DNA from 4 places in the Parabacteroides sp. MSK.9.14 genome. Region 1 is predicted to be linked to each of the others. Evidence: riboswitches for the same ligand, from Rfam matches in the RefSeq annotation. Region 1 holds a riboswitch; each other region holds the start of a gene.
The links. Region 1 has a riboswitch for cobalamin ahead of KTG12_RS16220 (TonB-dependent siderophore receptor). Riboswitches for the same ligand answer to the same signal wherever they lie in the genome.
Positions count from the first base shown of each region.

Region 2: it holds a riboswitch for cobalamin, as region 1 does, so the genes downstream of both, KTG12_RS05255 (hypothetical protein) here and KTG12_RS16220 (TonB-dependent siderophore receptor) in region 1, are expected to answer to the same signal.
Region 3: it holds a riboswitch for cobalamin, as region 1 does, so the genes downstream of both, KTG12_RS10145 (ABC transporter substrate-binding protein) here and KTG12_RS16220 (TonB-dependent siderophore receptor) in region 1, are expected to answer to the same signal.
Region 4: it holds a riboswitch for cobalamin, as region 1 does, so the genes downstream of both, KTG12_RS13730 (TonB-dependent receptor) here and KTG12_RS16220 (TonB-dependent siderophore receptor) in region 1, are expected to answer to the same signal.

Region 1 covers NZ_JAHPXO010000033.1:33,745-38,847, forward strand. Annotated here, with positions in the region: gene KTG12_RS16215 (PepSY domain-containing protein) at 1-634, opposite strand, end outside; gene KTG12_RS16220 (TonB-dependent siderophore receptor) at 636-2,903, opposite strand; cobalamin riboswitch at 2,953-3,165, opposite strand; cobalamin riboswitch at 3,270-3,478, shown strand; gene KTG12_RS16225 (Ig-like domain-containing protein) at 3,633-5,103, shown strand, end outside.
Region 2 covers NZ_JAHPXO010000006.1:145,595-150,697, reverse strand. Annotated here, with positions in the region: gene KTG12_RS05265 (lactonase family protein) at 1-82, shown strand, start outside; gene murQ (N-acetylmuramic acid 6-phosphate etherase) at 129-944, shown strand; cobalamin riboswitch at 1,008-1,205, shown strand; gene KTG12_RS05255 (hypothetical protein) at 1,488-2,243, shown strand; gene KTG12_RS05250 (YIP1 family protein) at 2,275-2,841, shown strand; gene smpB (SsrA-binding protein) at 2,854-3,315, shown strand; gene metH (methionine synthase) at 3,325-5,103, shown strand, end outside.
Region 3 covers NZ_JAHPXO010000016.1:26,911-32,013, reverse strand. Annotated here, with positions in the region: gene KTG12_RS10160 (formate--tetrahydrofolate ligase) at 1-523, opposite strand, end outside; gene KTG12_RS10155 (precorrin-2 C(20)-methyltransferase) at 605-1,303, opposite strand; gene KTG12_RS10150 (hypothetical protein) at 1,491-1,850, shown strand; cobalamin riboswitch at 1,894-2,095, shown strand; gene KTG12_RS10145 (ABC transporter substrate-binding protein) at 2,151-3,311, shown strand; gene KTG12_RS10140 (iron ABC transporter permease) at 3,321-4,358, shown strand; gene KTG12_RS10135 (ABC transporter ATP-binding protein) at 4,358-5,103, shown strand, end outside.
Region 4 covers NZ_JAHPXO010000025.1:21,645-26,747, reverse strand. Annotated here, with positions in the region: gene KTG12_RS13740 (hypothetical protein) at 120-482, opposite strand; gene KTG12_RS13735 (thioesterase family protein) at 850-1,227, opposite strand; cobalamin riboswitch at 1,348-1,555, shown strand; gene KTG12_RS13730 (TonB-dependent receptor) at 1,682-4,042, shown strand; gene KTG12_RS13725 (Ig-like domain-containing protein) at 4,069-5,103, shown strand, end outside.

The sequences.
Region 1 (5,103 bases):
CCCATAGCACAATGTCTTTCCATGGTTGACGCCCGTGTGCCCGGAACTGCTTGACATAAATCCAGTGGGGGATAGCCCCGACCCAAGCCCAGAAACGTGACTTCCATGTCGTAAACTGCAAAGCGTCTCCTGTCCTGGACGACAAATAAAGTTCTCCCTTTTCTTCATCCGGGAAACAATAATGATAAACCGGGAAATCTTTGAACGGATATGCACCGATCAGCCAAACGTCGATCTCGTTGAGTGTATCTTTCAGCATCGCATCCCCGGAAGACCATCGATTCGCAATTTGCTGCAATTGCCCGGAGGAAAACTTGCCTATGGGAAGCCCTGTCCGGGCATTCAAAAGGAATTCTTCTTCCTCTGTCGAAATGCGAATGACGTTTTCTCCGGCACGTTTGTTGAGGCTGATGCTTTTCACCGGGTCTCGTAGCGGCAACTCTTCCACCAGATTTTGTATCGGCAACAGGACCGTGTCAATGTCTTCGGCAAACGCTAAGGCTTGTTCCTTTTCGACACGGGGGTATGTATGATACATCATCACAATGCCGCTGACAAACCACATAAGGAACAGGATACTGAGGCAAATCCCCAGTATCCTGTGCGTTTTTATGAATAAACGATGGATTTTCATTCTACATGTCAAATGAAACCGTAAACTTCACATTGCGTCCTTCTTCCGGAATGAAGCCGATCGTGTTGACGGAAGTCATATAATAATTCTTGTCGAAGATATTGTTGATATTCATTTGCAACTTCCAGTTTTTAAATGAATATCCCACCATTGCGTTGGCGATGGCATAAGGCTCGAATTCCAATGTATTGGCAGTGTTGACATACGCTTTGCTCGAATAATTGAAACCTACTCCTAACTTTAACCCTTTCAGCGAGCGGTCAAAGTCGTAAAAAGCCCATCCGTAAGCCATGTGCTTCGGGACAAGATTCAAGTAATTGCCGGCCTGTGTGTTCTCGGCATAGTCATTCTTCGCGTATTCTTTCAGTTTGGCAACTGTGAATGTATATCCGGCATTAATGTTAAACTGCTGCCACGGGCGAGTGTTGATATCCACTTCAAGTCCTTTAGAATCGGCTTTTCCTACCTGTCCCGAAATCGTTTGCCCGTCTTTTGTCCCTAAGCTTTGAACCATGTTCTTCCGCAGGATGTAGAATCCGGAGATGTTGGCATTGAACTTGTCTGAAAATGCTATGTGCGATCCGGCTTCATACTGGTATCCCTTTTCCGGACTGAACACGTTCTTGCCGCTGGGTTCGATCACCTTGCCGTCATTGCCGATATAGACATATCCCGGCGAAGCCACCGTACGTGTCGGCTTGAAGTAATTGCTGGTCGAAGCATAAACGTTGAACGCATCCGTGAACTGGTAAAGCAGGCTGAAACGATAGGTCAACGCATTGTCATGGATATGCGCCTTTTCGTCTTTGGAGGTTACGACTTTGTCTTTCGTATAAGCCTGTTGGTAAGTCCGGTCGTAACGGTCATAACGCAGACTTAGCAATGCCGATAACCGGTCTGTCAGATTCAAATAGTCTTGCACGTAAATGCCATGCATATATTCCCAAGCCAAGTTTCTTTTTTGGTAAGGCAGATTCAAGTCGCCTTGGTTCAAGACAGGATCGACGACGGAGAGATGTGCGTTTTTCCCGGGACCGGTTGCATCGGCAGCATAATTGGCCGTATAGCGAGGGGTGTACAGGGATGAGAAAGAATAGCCACCCAAGAAGTTATGCTTGACCTCTCCGGTCATGAATTTTCCTTTCAACTCCAATTGATTTTGTAAAAGGCTGACCTTGTATGCGAACTGGTAACCGACACGCTGTATGGAATCCAGGCTTATGTATGTCTTGGTGTTTCCATTCATATAATAATGGTTGTATATGGGATCGGAAGATGTCAGATACGTCAACTTCTCGGAAGCATAATAATCCAGATCGTCATAGTAGTAGGAGAGATAGTCCGACAAGCTCCAGTCCGGGTTGGTGAACTGGTGCGTCCATTTGGCAGACACAGTCAGGTCCTTGTCTGCAAGATGGTCCAAGGGGTCATTGTAGCGTGTACGGCGGTCGAAATCTTCCGGAAGATCGCCCGGCCGGTAAACCACCGATCCGTCTGCATCATAAATATCCTTGTCGACATGAGGTTGTCCGGTATCCGTCCCGTAACGGTCGTTTTTCGCACTGACGGAAAAGTTCAGTTTGTCATAATCGCTAAGGCGGAAGTTCAAGGCGAAATAGGCATTGTAGGCCCGATCGTTCGTGTGTCTCCATCCTTCACCTCCGCTCATGGAGAAGTCTGTCCTGAAATTGACGCCCCGGGCAATGTTGCCGCCGGCACCTCCCTGGATCGAATAGCGCCCCCAGCTGCCTATACTCATTTGCGCATTTACTCGCGGAACAGATGTCGGTTGCTTGTGTACGAGGCTGATGACCCCGCCGAGTGCCGAATGCCCGTACATGACGGATGCCGCTCCTTTCAGTATCTCGATGCTTTCGATCGAAGCTAAGGTTGTATTGGGGGCTGAAGCATATAAGTTATGACGTTCGTCGCGGATTCCGTCTGTCACTACCACAAACGTGTTGAAACCACGAATGTAGAACGACTGGAAGCCGCCATACGAATTGTTCGGGCGGACTCCCGTGACGTTACGGGCAACATCGATCAATGAATTCAAAGAAAGGTCGGAAATCATCGGGGCTGACATCCGGGACACGGAAAGTGGAGCCTGCGACAAAGGTACCGGTAACCTGCCGACTTCGGTCGGTTTGACATACTGGCTAGTGATGACAACCTCATCCAATCTCAACGTGTCTTTGGACAAATCTTGCGCAAAGGCACTACTTACTCCCAGGCATAACATGCCCACAGTAAAAAATTTCGATTTCATATAGCTATAAATAAAAATAAATAAAGATGCCTCTTACCCCGGAAGCAAAAGTTATCTATGTGCATTTGGCAGGTTTCCTGGCTCGATCCTATCAGACGCCTTCCCATTCCCGGTATGATATTGAGGAACAGTGGCATGCAGGTCTTTTTGATTTCTTGCGAAACGGACCATACAGTAGCGGGGAACTGCTCCGGCTTTCCACCGGATTCCCTTTTAAACACCGGCAGGAAGCCGGCGTTTCACCAAAAACGGTGCAAAATTATAAAATTTATAGATTGGATGTTCTCTGTAGTAGTAAAATACCTACTTATAGGTATTTTTCCATAATACAAGCCTTAACCCCTTGTCAAATCAAGCGGGGAACGTAATTTTGCACAAGTTTTTGGTTCCACGATACCCGTTCGTTACGGGGAGGTGTTAAAAAGGGAACCGGGTGCAAATCCCGGACAGACCCGCTGCTGTAAGTTCCACACCAAACTCTTTGAATATGCTACAAGCCACTGTCCGCAAGCCGGATGGGAAGGCATTCAAAGGCGGAATAAGTCAGAAGACCTGCCAAAAACAACATCGTTTTAATGCTTTCGGGGAATAGAGCAACAAAACATCGAGCCATGCCATTCTTTATCCTTGTATAGAGACATCATTTCTCCATGTGTACATTCTCTGTAAGCGATTCGATACCGGATAATATGTAATTATTAATATTTGAATAACTAAAAACAAAGAGAAATGAAAAAAATCAAATTTGCATTGTTTGCGTTCATGGTAGCCCTGACTTCCTTTGCGTTCACGGCTTGCGATGACGACGACAAAGTGGAAGTAGTCCCGGTGACCGGTGTCTCGGTCGGTCCGGAGACATTGGAATTGAAAGAAGGAACGACTGGCACGTTGACGGCTGCCGTAGTCCCGTCTAACGCCACAGTCGCGACGGTGACATGGAGCAGCTCGGATGAAAGCGTAGCCACCGTAGATAAAGGTGTCGTTACGGCGGTTGCCGAAGGAACGGCGACAATCACCGCTAAGACGGACGATGGCGGTTTCACAGCCACTTGCAACGTCACGGTGACAAAAGAAACACCTGCGTTTGACGAAAGCAAATACCACTTCGACCTCTTCCTGACCGTAGGCAAACATGGCGGCATGAGTTCCAAGAATACGACCGTGGTCAACAGCATCAGCAAGCTGACTGCCGATATGGGGGTAATCACCATTACGGGCGAAGGTACGGAGCTGAACGATTATGCGATGGAATGTATCTCAAAAGGCAAGTACTATTACCAGATTCCGTCGGACGAGAACCGCTTTGTGAAGTATCAAATCAAGGATAACAAAGTTGTCGTGATCAAAGATTGTCCGTTCAAGGGAAATGTTTATAAAGTACGTTCTTATACCCATGCTTGGTTGGACGACAACACCCTGCTGATTATGTCTGCCAACGGTAAAAAGACGGGTGTGATTTGGACAAAACTGAACACGGCCGACATGTCTATTATCGATGAAGGCGAGTTGAACATCTCTGTTCCGGAAGGTTATAGCAAACTGACATCATCCGGTATCCTGACTTACCGTCAGGCTGACAACAAACTGTTCTATTTCTATTACGGAAAAACGCAAGGGACAAACTCGATGGATAGTAAAAACGAACCGAACTTCCGTACTGCCGTGATCGCTCCGGAAACAATGGAAGTGGAACAAAACCTTGTTTCCCCTGTCCACAGCGAAATGGCCGGTAGTGCTTACGGCGAGTTGATGCAAAACTGCGTGATGTATGACGAAGCCGGTAACCTTTACCTCGCCGCTTTTGCCGATGAAGATATCGAACGCGGACTTCTGCTTCGTATCAATGCCGGTGAATATGAGTTTGACGCCTCTTACAATGGTTACCCGGATGCCGATGGCAAACTGATGACCGCTCAATACCTCGGAAACGGCAAGGCTCTTGTTTACGGACGTAACGATGCTTCAGGCACGAAGATCGACAGCTACAGCCACTACTACTCTATCGTCGACCTCGCCACCGGCCAGCGCACACGCCTCGCCTACAACGGTAAGGAGATTGCCTATAGCGGAGGACGATTCTCACAACGCAGCGTCATCTTCAACGGTAAGGCTTACATCGGCGTGAACACTGAAGCTGATGCAAACGCTGTCATCTACATCTACGACATCGCCACCGGCACGGTCGAAAAGGGTGCCGAAG
Region 2 (5,103 bases), on a different contig from region 1:
CAAGCAAAGCGGTTTGTTGAAAGATACGGGAAAAGACATCCGAGTTAGTAAGCCTGTTTGCTTGAAGTTTACCGACATGTAAATGTGATATTTTTAGTAGCTTTGCAACGTGTAAATTGTAATAAGCTATGTCATTCATTAAGATAACGGAACAGAATTCTCTCTATAACGACCTGGAACGGAAGTCCGTCCGGGACTTGCTTGAAGATATCAATACGGAAGATCAGAAAGTGGCGTTGGCTGTCCGAGAGACAATCCCCAAAATAGAAGAATTGGTTTTGCAGATCGTTCCCCGCATGAAGCAGGGCGGACGGATCTTTTATCTGGGAGCTGGAACCAGCGGGCGGTTGGGAGTTTTGGATGCTTCCGAAATCCCCCCGACGTTCGGGATGCCTTCCACACTGATTGTCGGCTTGATAGCTGGTGGCGATACTGCCCTCCGGAATCCTGTGGAGAATGCCGAAGACGATGAGGAACGCGGCTGGCAGGAATTGTTGGAGCACCGGGTTAATACGAAGGATACCGTGATCGGCATTGCTGCTTCCGGGACGACTCCCTATGTGATCGGTGCCCTTCGCAAAGCACGTGAACAGGGCATCCTGACTGCCTCCATTTCCAGCAATCCAGATTCACCGATGGCGATGGAGGCCGATATCGCAATCGAAATGATTGTCGGGCCGGAGTTTGTCACTGGCAGTTCCCGTATGAAATCCGGCACGGGGCAGAAAATGATCCTGAACATGATCTCCACCTCCGTTATGATCCGATTGGGTAGGGTTAAAGGAAACCGGATGGTCAATATGCAGCTCACCAATCAGAAACTTATAGACCGTGGAACCCGCATGGTTGCCGAGGAATTGAATCTTCCCTATAACCAATCCCGCCATCTGCTGTTGATGTACGGCTCCGTTCAGGAAGCTGTCGAGGCTTACCGCAAAGCTTAACGGGTCTGGAGTCGGTTTCAGCTTTTTTCTGTAAGAAGATGAGAAATATATGGAAAATATCTTTATATTTGTCCCATGCATTGTTCCTGCTTCGCAATCTGCGGAAAAGGATTAAAAGGGAATCGGGTGCAAATCCCGGACAGTCCCGCTGCTGTAAGCTTCAAAACGGATTGGGCAATTCTTTTATGCCACTGACGCGAGTTGGGAAGGCGCTCATACCGGAAGTAAGTCAGAAGACCTGCAACGCATATTTTTTCGACGGCTTCGAGGATAGGCCGGAAGAGAACTGTGAAGCCGTAGGCTTTTGCCTTTCTTTATTTCCGTTTCCCGTAGCTATTTACTTGTTTTTAATTATTTTGCCATAATAATTAGGAAAAGAGGCATGAATCTGTGGGTGGGATGAGCTCCGCCTCGATTCATGCTTTCCTTTTATGAGTGTGATTAATCTTCCGGCTTTTGTCGTATAAACCTTTTTTTCGTACCTTTGTGCGTTTCCTCCATAAAGAGAGGAAGATAAATACGACTTCAAATTTGTATATGGAAATGAGAAAAACAGTATTATATGGCGTTTTGGCCTTTTGTTTGGTTGTGTTGAATTCTTGTTTGGGAGACCCGGCCACCCAATTGACGATGGCAAACCAGGCAGGGGTAGTGGTGACCGGTTACGGACCTGGTAAGGCTATTTATACCAAGGGGGACGTAGTGGTCTCTTCGGAAGACTTCCAGAATGCCAATGTGGAAAACGGAGAATGTATTTTGTTTGATTATTCCATCGATTACGGGGTCGCAAACAATATGGGGGCAGGGACGGATACCAGTTATACCGAGGCTATTATTTATGAAAATACGATCTCGGAGGTTAATCGTTGGAACTTCTATAATACGTTGACCGATACCTCTATTGTTGCAAAGGACGAACTGTTGCTTTCTTCCCTCCAGGCGCGTTCCGCTTATATCAGAGGCAATTTGTTCCTGTTCACGGAGATAAGCAATCACCCGGCAAACCAAGTGGACAGTTTCTCTTTGTCCTATAATTCGGATAAATTGTTGGGAGACGATAATATTTATAGCCTCTACCTCCGCACGATCAGAATCAAGGCGGACACGACAAGAGGCGAGGCGATGATTATTCCTTGTGCGTTCAATATCGAAGATCTGGTGAAAAAGGCGGAAAAGAATCATTCGGATGAACTGAAGTTCCGGATTAACTATGCATATTCGTTCGGGAAGGATTCTGCATCGATAAACTGGAAAAGTTCCGACGTGTTTACAATAGACTTGACAGGAAAAGGCAAATAAAATGATAAATAGCAAACGAGCGTATTGAAAAATGTATAAAGAGATATTTAAATTGGTTGTAGCCATCATCTCCCAGCCGGGAAAGGCGTGGGATATTCTGACGAGAAAAGAAGAAAAGGACGATGAGTTTTTATCCCGGTTTGTGTATCCTCTCATCGGATTCGTTACGGTTGCTGCTTTTTTAGGCGTGCTGTTCACTCGGAAGGAGTTTGATGTCGAACTGGCGTTGAAGTCGTCTATCCGGACATTAGTCGCTGCGTTCGGCGGCTTTTATCTGGCTTCCTATTTGCTGAATGAGATTTGGCAGGGATGGTTCAAACGGGAGAAGGATATGAAACTGTGTCAACGCTTTGTCGGCTATTCGTCTTCGTTGATGTTTGCATTGAACATCGTGTTGATGTTACTTCCGGAGTTTTTCTTTTTGCGTATATTTGTGTTATATACATTTTATATCGTATGGGAAGGGGCCGGCCCTTATATGCAGGTGGAGGAGAAGATACGCCTGAAGTTTGTCGGGACCGCGACCGGTCTGATTTTGCTGACGCCCTGGTTGATCGAGGTAATTCTTTCCATGCTGATGCCCGGTTTACGTTTTTGATAGGAGAATAAGATGAAAGAGAAGATTAGTAATAACATACAGATAAAGAACAAGCGGGCGACTTTCGATTATGAGTTGCTCGACACGTTTACGGCAGGGATCGTGCTGACCGGTACGGAGATCAAATCGATACGCTTGGGAAAGGCGAGTCTGGTTGATACGTTTTGTATTGTGGAGAAGGGGGAATTGTGGGTGAAGAATATGTATGTGGCAGAATATTTCTACGGGACATACAATAACCATACGGCTCGCCGTGACCGCAAGCTGTTGCTGACTAAAAAGGAATTGCGGAAGATTGAAAGCGCTGCCCGCAATAATGGCTTTACAATTATTCCGACACGTCTTTTTATTAATGATAAAGGACTGGCCAAAGTCGTTGTGGCTATTGCCAAAGGTAAGAAGGAATATGACAAACGCGACTCTATCAAGGAACGGGACGACCGCCGGGAGATGGATCGTGCATTTAAACGGTAACGAACCTTTATGGATAAAGAAATATTTTTGAATCTCCTGAAAGAACGCATTTTGATTCTGGACGGAGGAATGGGTACGATGGTCCAGGGATTTAAACTGACCGAGAAAGATTATCGCGGAAAACAGTTTGCCGATTGGATGAGCGACCTGAAAGGAAATAACGACCTGTTATGTATCACCCGGCCGGATGTGATCAAATCGATCCACCGTCAGTATCTGGATGCCGGTGCCGATATTTTTGCTACCAACACTTTCAATGCAAATGCTATCTCGATGGAGGATTACGGCATGCAAGGGCAGGTGAGAAATATCAATTTGGCTGCCGGAAAATTGGCGCGTGAGGTGGCCGATGGCTTTATGAAGGAGCATCCGGATCGCACGATCTTTGTAGCTGGTTCTGTCGGCCCAACTAATAAGACTGCTTCGATGAGCCCTGACGTGAGCGATCCGGCTTACCGTGCTGTCACCTACTTGGATTTGTATAGTGCCTATAAAGAACAGGTAGACGCTTTGGTAGACGGGGGCGTGGATATCGTTTTGTTTGAAACGACTTTCGACACGCTGAATGTGAAAGCCGGACTGGAAGCTGCCGAGGCTGTGTTGAAGGAAAAAGGCAAGGATTTACCGATTATGCTTTCTATGACGTTATCTGCCCAGGGAGGACGTACGTTTTCGGGGCAGACATTGCTTGCGTTTTTGGCTTCCGTGCAACATACCAATATTGTTAGTGTCGGTCTGAACTGCTCTTTCGGTGCTGCCGATATGAAGCCTTTTCTGGCTGAATTGGCAAAACATGCTCCCTATTATATAAGTGCTTATCCGAACGCCGGTCTGCCGAACAGTTTCGGTTCCTATGATGAGACGCCGGAAAAGATGGCTGTTCATGTAAAATCTTTTATTGACGAAGGGCTGGTGAATATATTGGGAGGCTGTTGTGGTACGACGCCGGCCCATATTACCAAATATCCCGAACTGGTGAAAGGGGCCAAGCCGCATGTACCGGCTCCGAGGCCCGATTGTCTTTGGTTGTCCGGTCTGGAGTTGCTGGAAGTAAAGCCGGAAAATAATTTCGTGAATGTCGGCGAACGATGTAATGTGGCCGGTTCACGTAAGTTCTTGCGCTTGATCAAGGAAGAAAATTATGAAGAGGCTTTGACAATTGCCCGCAAGCAGGTGGAAGACGGCGCGCAGGTGATCGATATCAATATGGATGACGGAATGTTGGATGCCGTGAAGGAGATGACGACTTTCTTGAACTTGATCGCATCCGAACCTGATATTTCCCGTGTTCCCGTGATGATTGACTCTTCTAAATGGGAGGTGATCGAAAAAGGTTTGATGTGCGTGCAGGGTAAAAGTATTGTGAATTCGATTTCTTTGAAAGAAGGAGAAGAGGTTTTCCTGCAACATGCCGCTCGCATCAAACAGTTGGGTGCAGCTACGGTCGTAATGGCTTTTGATGAAAAGGGGCAGGCAGACACGTTTGAACGGAAGATCGAGGTTTGCGGACGTGCTTACCGTCTCCTCCGGGAGAAAGTCGATTTCGATCCGAACGGAATTATTTTCGATCCGAATGTGCTGGCTATCGCTACCGGTATGGAAGAACATAACGGGTACGGACTTGACTTTATCCGTGCCGTGGAATGGATCAAGAAGAACCTGCCGGGGGCGAAGGTGAGCGGCGGTGTCAGCAATCTTTCCTTCTCTTTCCGTGGAAATAATTATGTGCGGGAGGCCATGCATTCCGTATTCCTGTATCATGCGATTAACAAAGGCATGGACATGGGG
Region 3 (5,103 bases), on a different contig from region 1:
TGCGCAGGCTGCGGTCGTTCACGTCTAGTACGCGTTTCCATTTGATTTCTTTCAGACCTTCACAGGTATTACGCGTCTGGTAGATGTAATTGTCCAGCAATGCCGTGATCATATTGTGGGCAGAAGTAACCGCATGGAAATCCCCCGTAAAATGCAGGTTGATGTTTTCCATCGGCAACACCTGCGAGTATCCGCCTCCGGCAGCTCCGCCCTTCATGCCGAAGCATGGACCCAATGATGGTTCGCGCAAGGCAACGACCGCCTTTTTACCGATTTTGTTCAATCCTAAAGCCAGCCCGATTGAAACGGTCGTCTTACCGATACCCGCTTTCGTAGGAGTGATGGCTGTAACCAGGATAAGATTGTGTTGTCTGATCTTCTCTTCGTCGATCAGATGGATAGGTATCTTGGCGATGTATCTGCCGTAATTCTGAACTTCTTCACGAGGGATACCTAATCCGGTCGCGATTTCTTTTATCTTGCGCAGAGAAACCTCTCTTGCAATTTCTATGTCTGATTTCATGTCTTATGTGAGTTTAAGTGGAAAACAAAAGTAAATATATTTTTGTATAATAACAAAATGAAAAGTCTGGTAGTTTAGATACTATTGGATGATCATAAGGGAAAAGTATGGGAATATTTTCCTCTGGATTTGTTTCCGGTCGGAGGTGTAAAACTCTTCTCCGGTCCCGACATTCTCAAAATAATGGAAGTTCGTTTCCGGATGCAACCGGATGCAGGTATGGACGGCCTCCACACATTGGGACAGCTTCATGATGACGATCACATTACCGGTCTTGATCTTTTTCGACAATTCTTCCGCCGTCAGCATTCCGGGTATGACGATGATTTGTTCTTCCTGCTTGACAATATGCAAGCCGGCTAAAGCACCCGCTGCAATGAAAGCTGGTATTCCGGCGGTTCGTTCCACTTCGATGCGGTTCTCTTTGAATTTGTCGTATATATACTGTATGGAAGAATAGAACCCTGCATCGCCTTCCGCCACAATGACCACCTTTTTCTCTTTATCCCTGGCGGATATGGCCTTTTCATACAAGGTATCGTAGACTTTCCAGACTTCGGTCCGGTCTTTGCTCATCGGGAGCGTGAAGAACTGGACTACAGATTTCTCGATTTCCAGTTCTTCGATAATACGGGCCGCACGGGAGAGTAGTTGTCCGCTTTTGCTTATGGTGGCGGGGCAATAGATGATATCGGCCTGTCGGAGTTTTTTCAAGCCTTTCAAGGTGATCAGTTCGGGGTCTCCCGGACCGAGCGATACGAAGCAGATGGGGTACGACATGTGCGTTAGAATTATTTGGTGCGCAAAAGTGAGGAAAATTGCGGAACTTTCCAAATCTGCATTCCACAATTGTGGGGATAATTTCCACACTGCCTTTTCCACAGCCCGCTTTTTATTCTTTGGCATGCAATTTGTACTTGATGGAACGATTAGAAAAAGGTAAATAGATTGTTTAAGATTTTAGGTTATGAAGAAGTTTGTATTGATGGTGGCTATGGTGGTTTCGTGTGTCTGTATGGCTCAAAACAGTCATGCGCAGACTGGACGGGATGGGAATACGGATATCGATATGTTGAGTATGAAAAATTTCTATGCGATCGATATCGTCGATGTGGACCTTGCCGCACAGGAAGCGATTTACGACGCTTATGAAAATTGCTTGATCAAAGAGGTGTACAAGTCGAATGGTAGCGGCAGCCCTATCCAGTATAAGGTCTCTCTCGAGACGACTGACCAGCGGAATCTGGTTGTCGCTTTCGACGAAAGCGGCCATGTGCTGAAAGTCATGCCGGAAGACGAATATCTGGCGGTTCGTAAGAAAAACTGATTTGTCTGCCACTTTTCTCTTGAAAGAAAAAGTAATATTATTATATTTGCCCTTTGAAACAGGTTTCCCTGTCCTCCTTACAGGACAGGGATGAAAAGGGAACCGGGTGGGAATCCCGGACAGACCACGCTGCTGTGAAACTTCGGTAACATACCGGCAATACTCAATGCCACTGATCGGGGGATCGGGAAGGTGTCCGGGGATGGAAGTAAGTCAGAAGACCTGCCGTTTCGGTTTTGAAGAGTCTCGTCCTCGTGGGGTGGACAACGCTCGCTCGGTTATAATAAAATAATATTGAATATGAAAAAATGCCTGGCAGGGTGCTGCCTGCTTATGTCGTTGTGTGTCGCATCCTCGTGTACGATCAAAAACAATCAATGGACCGATAAGGTGGAAACGACGGAAGAAAGCGCGTTTTCCGGTGTCCATATTGTACCCGAGTATGCCCGTGGTTTCGAATTATCCTATCGGAGCGGGTATGTCTTGCTGGATATCCAGGACCCGCAGAATGAGGAAAGTACGACTTTTCATTATGCGCTTGTCAGGAGAGGAACGAAACCGGCCGGCATCCCTGGATCGTATACTGTGATCGAGACACCCATCAGAAGTGTTATCTGTATGACATCTTTGCAGTTGTCCAATTTTATCGAGATGGGCGAACTGGACAAGGTCGTAGGGGTGACCAGTACCCGGCATCTGTTCAATAGGGAGATGAACGAACGTCTCAAGAGTGGGAAGACCGCCAAAATCGGCATAGAAGGGAATTTCGACAACGAGGTGATCATGAGTATGAACCCAGACCTGATCCTTGTTTCGCCTTTTAAACGGGGCGGATATGAGACCTTGAAGGATGTCGGTATCCCATTGATCCCACATTTAGGCTATAAGGAGATGACGCCGTTGGGACAGGCGGAATGGGTGAAGTTCGTCGGCCTGTTGGTGGGACAGGAGCAAAAGGCAAACGAGATATTCGACGCCATCGCGGCCCGTTACAATGAATTGAAGGAGCTGACGGCGGAGGGAAAAGTGAAGAAACGTCCAGTTGTGTTGAGCGGCGAGATGCGGGGCGGTAACTGGTATGCCGTAGGAGGGGAGAGCTTTCTCGCCCAACTTTTCAAGGACGCCGGTGCTGACTATTTCCTCAAAAACGACAAACGTTCGGGAGGTGTGACACTTGATTTCGAAACTGTCTACAACCAGGGTGACGAAGCCGATTACTGGCGCATTGTGAACAGCTATCCGGGTACGTTCAGCTATGAGGCATTGAAGGAGCAGGACCCGCGTTATGCCGATTTCCGTGCCTTCAGAGAGAAAGGGATCATCTATTGCAACATGAAAGATACGCCTTTTTACGAAAGTATGCCGACCGAGCCGGAAGTCGTACTGGCCGACCTGCTGCATATATTCCATCCGGACCTGCTGCCCGATCATACACCTGTTTATTATGCACGGCTCAAATAGGCTGCACGAATGAGACATTCCACTACTTTTCTGATGTCGCTCATCGTAGCGTCTATCCTGGTCCTGATGTTCCTGAATTTGGTGTTAGGATCGGTGTCTATCCCGTTGAAGTCTGTCTGGAACATTATTTGCGGACTGGGAGACGAGCCGGTGACCTGGCAGAATATCGTCTGGAAATCACGTCTTCCGCAGGCATTGACTGCTTTGGTGGCGGGAGCGGGCCTGGCGATAAGCGGCTTGCAGATGCAGACTGTTTTCCGGAATCCACTGGCGGGACCTTCTGTGCTGGGGATCAGCTCTGGTGCGAGCATGGGCGTGGCCTTTGTGGTACTGCTGAGCGGTAGCCTCGGAGGGGTTGCGCTTAGTAAATTGGGGTTTATGGGAGAAATTGCGCTTTCGATAGCAGCCGTGATCGGTTCGCTCTCGGTGATGGCGTTGATCGTATATGTGTCGCAGAAGGTGAAGGGGAACGTGACGCTGCTGATTATCGGCGTGATGATCGGCTACGTGGCGAATGCGGTGATCGGCGTGCTGAAGTTCTTCAGCGTGGAGGAGGATATTCGCGCCTATGTGATCTGGGGGTTAGGCAGCTTCTCACGTGTTTCCGGCAACCAGATGATGCTGTTTGTTGCGATCATGGCGATTCTGATCCCTTTGTCGTTCCTGTTGATCAAGACGTTGAACCTGATGCTGCTTGGCGACGGCTATGCCCGTAACTTGGGATTGAACATCAAGCGGGCACGTCTTTTGGTGATCACCTCGGCAGGAGTGCTGACGGCGATCGTGACGGCCTATTGTGGACCGGTCATCTTTCTTGGCCTGGCCGTCCCGCACCTGTGCCGGGCCATTTTTCAAACATCCGACCATAGGGTCCTGATGCCTGCCGTCCTGTTTGCCGGTGCCGCATTGGCACTCGTCTGCAACCTGGTTGCCCGGATGCCCGGCTTCGAAGGGGCTTTGCCGGTCAATTCGGTGACTGCCCTAATCGGTGCTCCGGTAGTGGCCTCCGTTCTATTCCGTAAACGTAAAAACGAACTGAACGAATGATGAGACAAGATACGATTCATATAAACGATCTCTCTATCGGTTATCGGACAAAAAACGATACCAAGTTGGTGGCGAGTCATATACAAGCCCGGATTTATAGCGGAGAATTAACCTGCCTCTTAGGGGCGAACGGAGTCGGGAAGTCGACGCTTCTGCGCACGCTGTCGGCTTTCCAGCAGAAGCTGGGAGGCGAGATCGCCGTCTTGGGACGTGATATGGACAGTTATTCGGACAAGGAACTGAGCACGACGATCGGTGTGGTCCTGACGGAGAAGTGTGACATCCGGAATATGTCCGTGCGGGAATTGGTCGAGATGGGACGCAGTCCCTACACCGGTTTCTGGGGACGGTTGGACAAGGAGGACAAGCAGGTCGTGGAAGAATCGATCGCCTTGGTACGGATTGAGAACCTGGCCTCCCGCATGGTGTACACCCTGTCGGACGGAGAACGGCAGAAGGTTATGATCGCCAAGGCACTGGCTCAGGAAACACCTGTTATCTTTCTGGACGAGCCGACCGCTTTCCTCGATTTTCCGAGCAAGGTGGAGATCATGCAATTGCTCCACCATCTGACGCGAAGCACGAACAAGACGATTTTCCTCTCCACGCACGATCTCGAACTGGCGCTCCAGATCGCCGACAAGATTTGGCTGATGGACCGGACGAACGGGATTACGCCTGGTACGCCCGAAGACCTCGCCCTGAGCGGCCACTTGAGCGGTTTCTTCGCCCGCAAGGGAATCGT
Region 4 (5,103 bases), on a different contig from region 1:
GTTCCCACGTTAGACGCGAGATCACATAAAAGCCGGCCATAAAAACATCTGGTTGATAAGGCATGTTCTTTTACGGTCTCGCCGCAAGATGCAGGGACAAGTAGATTTTTGTACCGTCATTAATTATTAAAAAAGACAAATGGTGGCGCACGAAGCGAAACCTTCCCCAGGACGGGACGAAGGTGATCCGGATAAACCGGACAGGTGGATAAAACACAAAATGTTGCAAGAAACGCAGCAATCAGCACTTGTGCAAAAGCAGCACCGCTGATTTGAATAGTCGAAAGTTGGTGCAGCAACTGAAACTCGGCGTAGTTATGTTCTTTCTTGGGAGTCCCGTCGTCATTTTTCTGATAGGGATGGGAGTGGACGATCGTCACCCCGTTCACTATATGAACGTGGGTAAAAGCTATCAGGCATCCCAAATACGATATGAAAAGTAATGGGAGCGCAATCCTTAAATATTTCCTTAATCCTTCCATTTATCGAGAACTATAGACATAACAGCCATTTAGGTGACAAAGTTCGCAAATTTAACGATAATATCCAATCCCTATTTACAGGTAAAACAGACCTCCATACTACCTACATATAGTCATTTTCAGGATCGAGTTATCGGTAGAATACATTCAAATAAAAAAGGCCTCTCTCACGAGAAGCCTTCTTCGATTTTAGTTTCGTTGTCTATGCAAATTAGCAATTATGATTATATCTGATTATTTTAAATTGAGGCAAAGATAGAAGGTGGAAAAGAAATATAAAATCACCATAAATAACTATTCAGCAGACTGTAAATACCTACAAATAGGTAACTTCATATTCCTTTTCTCGCAGCAATCGAAGTGATGGTTAGCCTTTCAGTTTCAACAAAAATTTCGCTCTGTCGACAATATAGCGGATATGCGTGCCTTCGCCGATCACATCTGCCGAATCCCTGGCAACCAACGAGAAGGTCAACTTTCGCCCTTCCACCTCAACCAGCGTCGCTTCCGCATGCACTTCCTCACCTTCACCGGAAGGACGAACATGTATCATGTCCATTTTAGCACCGACAGTAGTCGCCCCTTCGGGGAGTTCAGCCGCTACGGCCAACATTGCCGCATTTTCCATCAATGCTACCAAAGCCGGCGTTGCCAATACAGGCAAATCTCCCGATCCCATCGTCAATGCGAAATTATCCGGCTGCACGACAGTCCGGCTGATATGTTTCAATCCTTTTTCCAACATAGTCACTTCATTTTTAATCGTTCCACATTCTGTTATTCTTTCACGGAGTCTAACGAATCCGGCGCCAAAAATAATGAATTTGTTTTTTAATCCGTTTTTTGTACAGACAGACTTTTTTCATACCTTTGCCACAGTTTTGGTTTCACGGCTCCCAACCGCTACGGGAGGCGTGATGAAAAGGGAATCAGGTGCGAATCCTGAACAGACCCGCTGCTGTAAGTTCCTCTCCAAATCTTTGAATACGCTACAAGCCACTGTCCGTCACCGGATGGGAAGGCATTCAAAGACGGAACAAGTCAGAAGACCTGCCAAAACAAACATAGTTTTAAAGCTTTCGGGAAATAAAGCTACAAAACATCGAGTCAAGTCATTCTTTATCCCCTTACATAAAGATATCATTTCTCCTTGTGTGTATTCCCTTAAGCAAGTCATGAACACTATATCAAGGATTAAAATGAAAGTCTTTGTACATGTATTCCTTTTGCTTGTCTGCCTGTTGCAACTAAGTCTGACGGCACAAAACAAAATTACGCTCTCCGGGAAAGTCACCGATCAGCAAGGTACGCCCCTGTCGTTGATAACGATCGCCGTCGAAAACACGGTCTCCGGCACTTATACGGATGACAGTGGGCTTTATTCCCTACAAGTATCCCCTGGCAAACACACATTCGTCGTATCCTCCTTAGGATACCAAACGATCAAAACCTCACTCGACCTTCATCACAACAAAACCCTCGACTTCAAACTGGAAGAAAGTTCCGTAAGCATAAGTCCAGTGGAGGTGTATGGGAAAACACAATCACAACAGGTAAGAGAAAGCGCACTTTCGGTTAATGCTCTTGACGTTAAGCCTGTCATTAATTCACTTAATAGCCTGAATGAATTAGTGAATCGTACAAGCGGTGTCAAAATACGCGAAGAGGGAGGCGTAGGTTCCGATTTCGACCTCTCGATCAACGGTCTGTCAGGTAATTCCGTCCGCTATTTCATAGACGGTGTTCCCTTGGATAGCAAAGGGAGCTATGTGACGCTCGCCAATCTGCCCGTCAACCTGATTGACCGAGTGGAAATCTATAAAGGCGTAGTACCAGCCTCATTGGGGACGGATGCATTAGGCGGAGCTGTCAACATTATCACCCAGGCAGAAAAGAAAAGTTTCATGGACGCTTCTTATAGCATCGGTTCCTTCCATACACATCGTGCCAACCTGAACGCACAGTTTATGGAACGGCACACCGGATTGGTCGTGCGTCCTGCCATCGGTATCAGCTATTCGAAAAACGACTACCGGATGAAAGACGTGCAGATGCGCAATGAGACAGGTGATCAATTCATCTACGGCAACCCAAAACGTTTCCATGACGGCTATTTTTCGCTATTGGCACAGATAGAAGCTGGAATCACAGGTAAGTTTTGGGCTGACGAACTTTTCGTTTCCGCTTCCTACTCCAAAACAGACAAGGAACTGCAGACCGGATCCATACAAACCAAAGTTTATGGTATGGCGGAACGTAATTCGGATGCATGGAACGTATCGGTTCGTTATAACAAATATAATTTCATGACCGAAGGCATGACATTGAAAGCAACTTTGTCACATACATGGGATCATTCCATTACTATCGATACAGCTTATCGGAAATATTATTGGGATGGAGGCTATATCGTGAGTCAACGCAACGAAATCAGAGGTAATGAACCTTCTATACGTCATTACAAACGCCCTCTGACTATCGTGCGTGTCAATTTGGATTACCAACTGGACGGACATCACGGTCTTAACCTGAATTATCATATGAACCGGACCGGAAATGATCGCTATGATGATTTGGACCAAAGTTTCGAACCATCAAACGATGCAGTTACCAAACATATCATCGGACTGACCTACAGCCAGTCGTTTTTTGATGGGAAAATGCAGAATGTATTCTTTGCCAAAGATTATGTGAATCACCCGAATATCCGGCAGACCGACCAGTCCACCGTGACGGGATCGGACAAAGTGCAAGGTTCTACTACCAAAAATTACTTTGGATATGGTACCGGACTGCGCTATATGTTCTTCGACCCATTAGCGGTAAAGGTTTCTTATGAACACAGCGTACGCTTGCCCATCGCCCGTGAATTGTTAGGCAACGGAACCACCATTTATGCAAATGTAGCGCTGAAACCAGAAAAAAGCAACAACGTCAATCTCGCCTTGTTCGGCACATGGCATCCTGCCGGCAGACATACTATCTATTACGAGGCAAACGGATTCCTACGTTATGTGGACAATTATATTCAAACCTCCGTCATTGAAAAAGAGGGTATGATGCAGTTTGTCAATGATCCAGCCGTCCATATCAAAGGCGTAGAAGGGGAAATTCGTTATGATTGGGACGGTCGATTACAACTCATGGCCAACGTCAGCTATCAAGACGCCCGTGACCAACAAAAATACAAAGAAGACGGCAAACCATCCGCCACATACGACAACCACGTACCCAACCGTCCCTGGCTATTCGGCAACGCGGAGGCGAGTTATACGTTCCACAACCTCCTACTACATGACAACAAGCTACGTTTAGGCTGTACATTCCAGTGGGTACATTGGTATTTCCTGACATGGGAAGCCTATGGCAACCGCGATACCAAAGCCCGTATACCCTCACAGCATATCTGCAATGCCAATATCACCTATTCATGGAAACACGACAGCTACAACATCTCACTGGAATGTTCTAATTTCCTCGACGAAACAGCTTATGACAACTATAAACTGCAAAAACCCGGACGCGCATTCTTTGCAAAATTCAGAGTATTTATCAATTAACATTCATATTTAAAAACAAGAAAAAAATGAAGAAGTTCAAATTTGCATTACTCACCTTCATGACAGCCCTGATCTCACTTAGTTTCACGGCTTGTTCTGATGACGATGATTTGAAAAACGTGTCTGTGACCGGTGTCACGATCACTCCTACCACATTAACACTAAAAACAGGAACTACAGGAACACTGACTGCGACTGTCGTTCCTGAAAATGCAGCTGTTACAACTGTCGCTTGGAGCAGTTCGGACACGAATATCGCTACAATAGAAAATGGTATTGTAACAGCAATTTCCGAAGGTTCGACTACAATCAAGGTAAAAACGGACGACGGTGGATTCACTGCCACTTGTGAAGTGACTGTAACCAACGATGCACCTGCCTTCGACGAAAGCAAGTATCATTTCGACCTGTTTCTGACCGTAGGAAAACATGGCGGCATGAGCAGCAAGAACACGACGGTTGTCAACAGCGTCAATAAACTGACAGCCGATATGGGGACTATCACTGTTAAAGGTGAAGGAACCGAATTGGGAGACTACTCGATGGAAAGCATCTCGAAAGGGAAATATTACTATCAGATCCCTTCAAGCAACGACCGTTTCGTAAAATATCAGATCAAAGATAACAAAGTAATAGAATGTGCATCATCTCCCTTTAAGACAAATACATACAAAGTACGCTCCTACACCCATGCCTGGATAGATGACAACACGCTTGTTGTCATGGCTGCCAACGGCGATGCAAGCAAGGTCATCTGGAGTAAGCTGAACACCGATAATATGTCGATTCTGGCAGAAGGCACACTGGACATCCTACTACCGGAATCAGAGGTTACAGGAGAAGAAACAAAGAAATTCACCACATCGGGCATCCTTACCTATAATGAAAAAACGGGAAAACTGTTCTATTTCTATTACGGGAAGAACGGTCTTTCAGGAAAGAGCGGCAAAACCACTACTGCTTTTTATACAGCAGTGCTCGATCCTGTCACTCTGGCGGTAGAAAGCAACAAGCGCAACTCGCTTGCCCGAGAAATGGCGGGAAGTGCCTACGGCGAATTG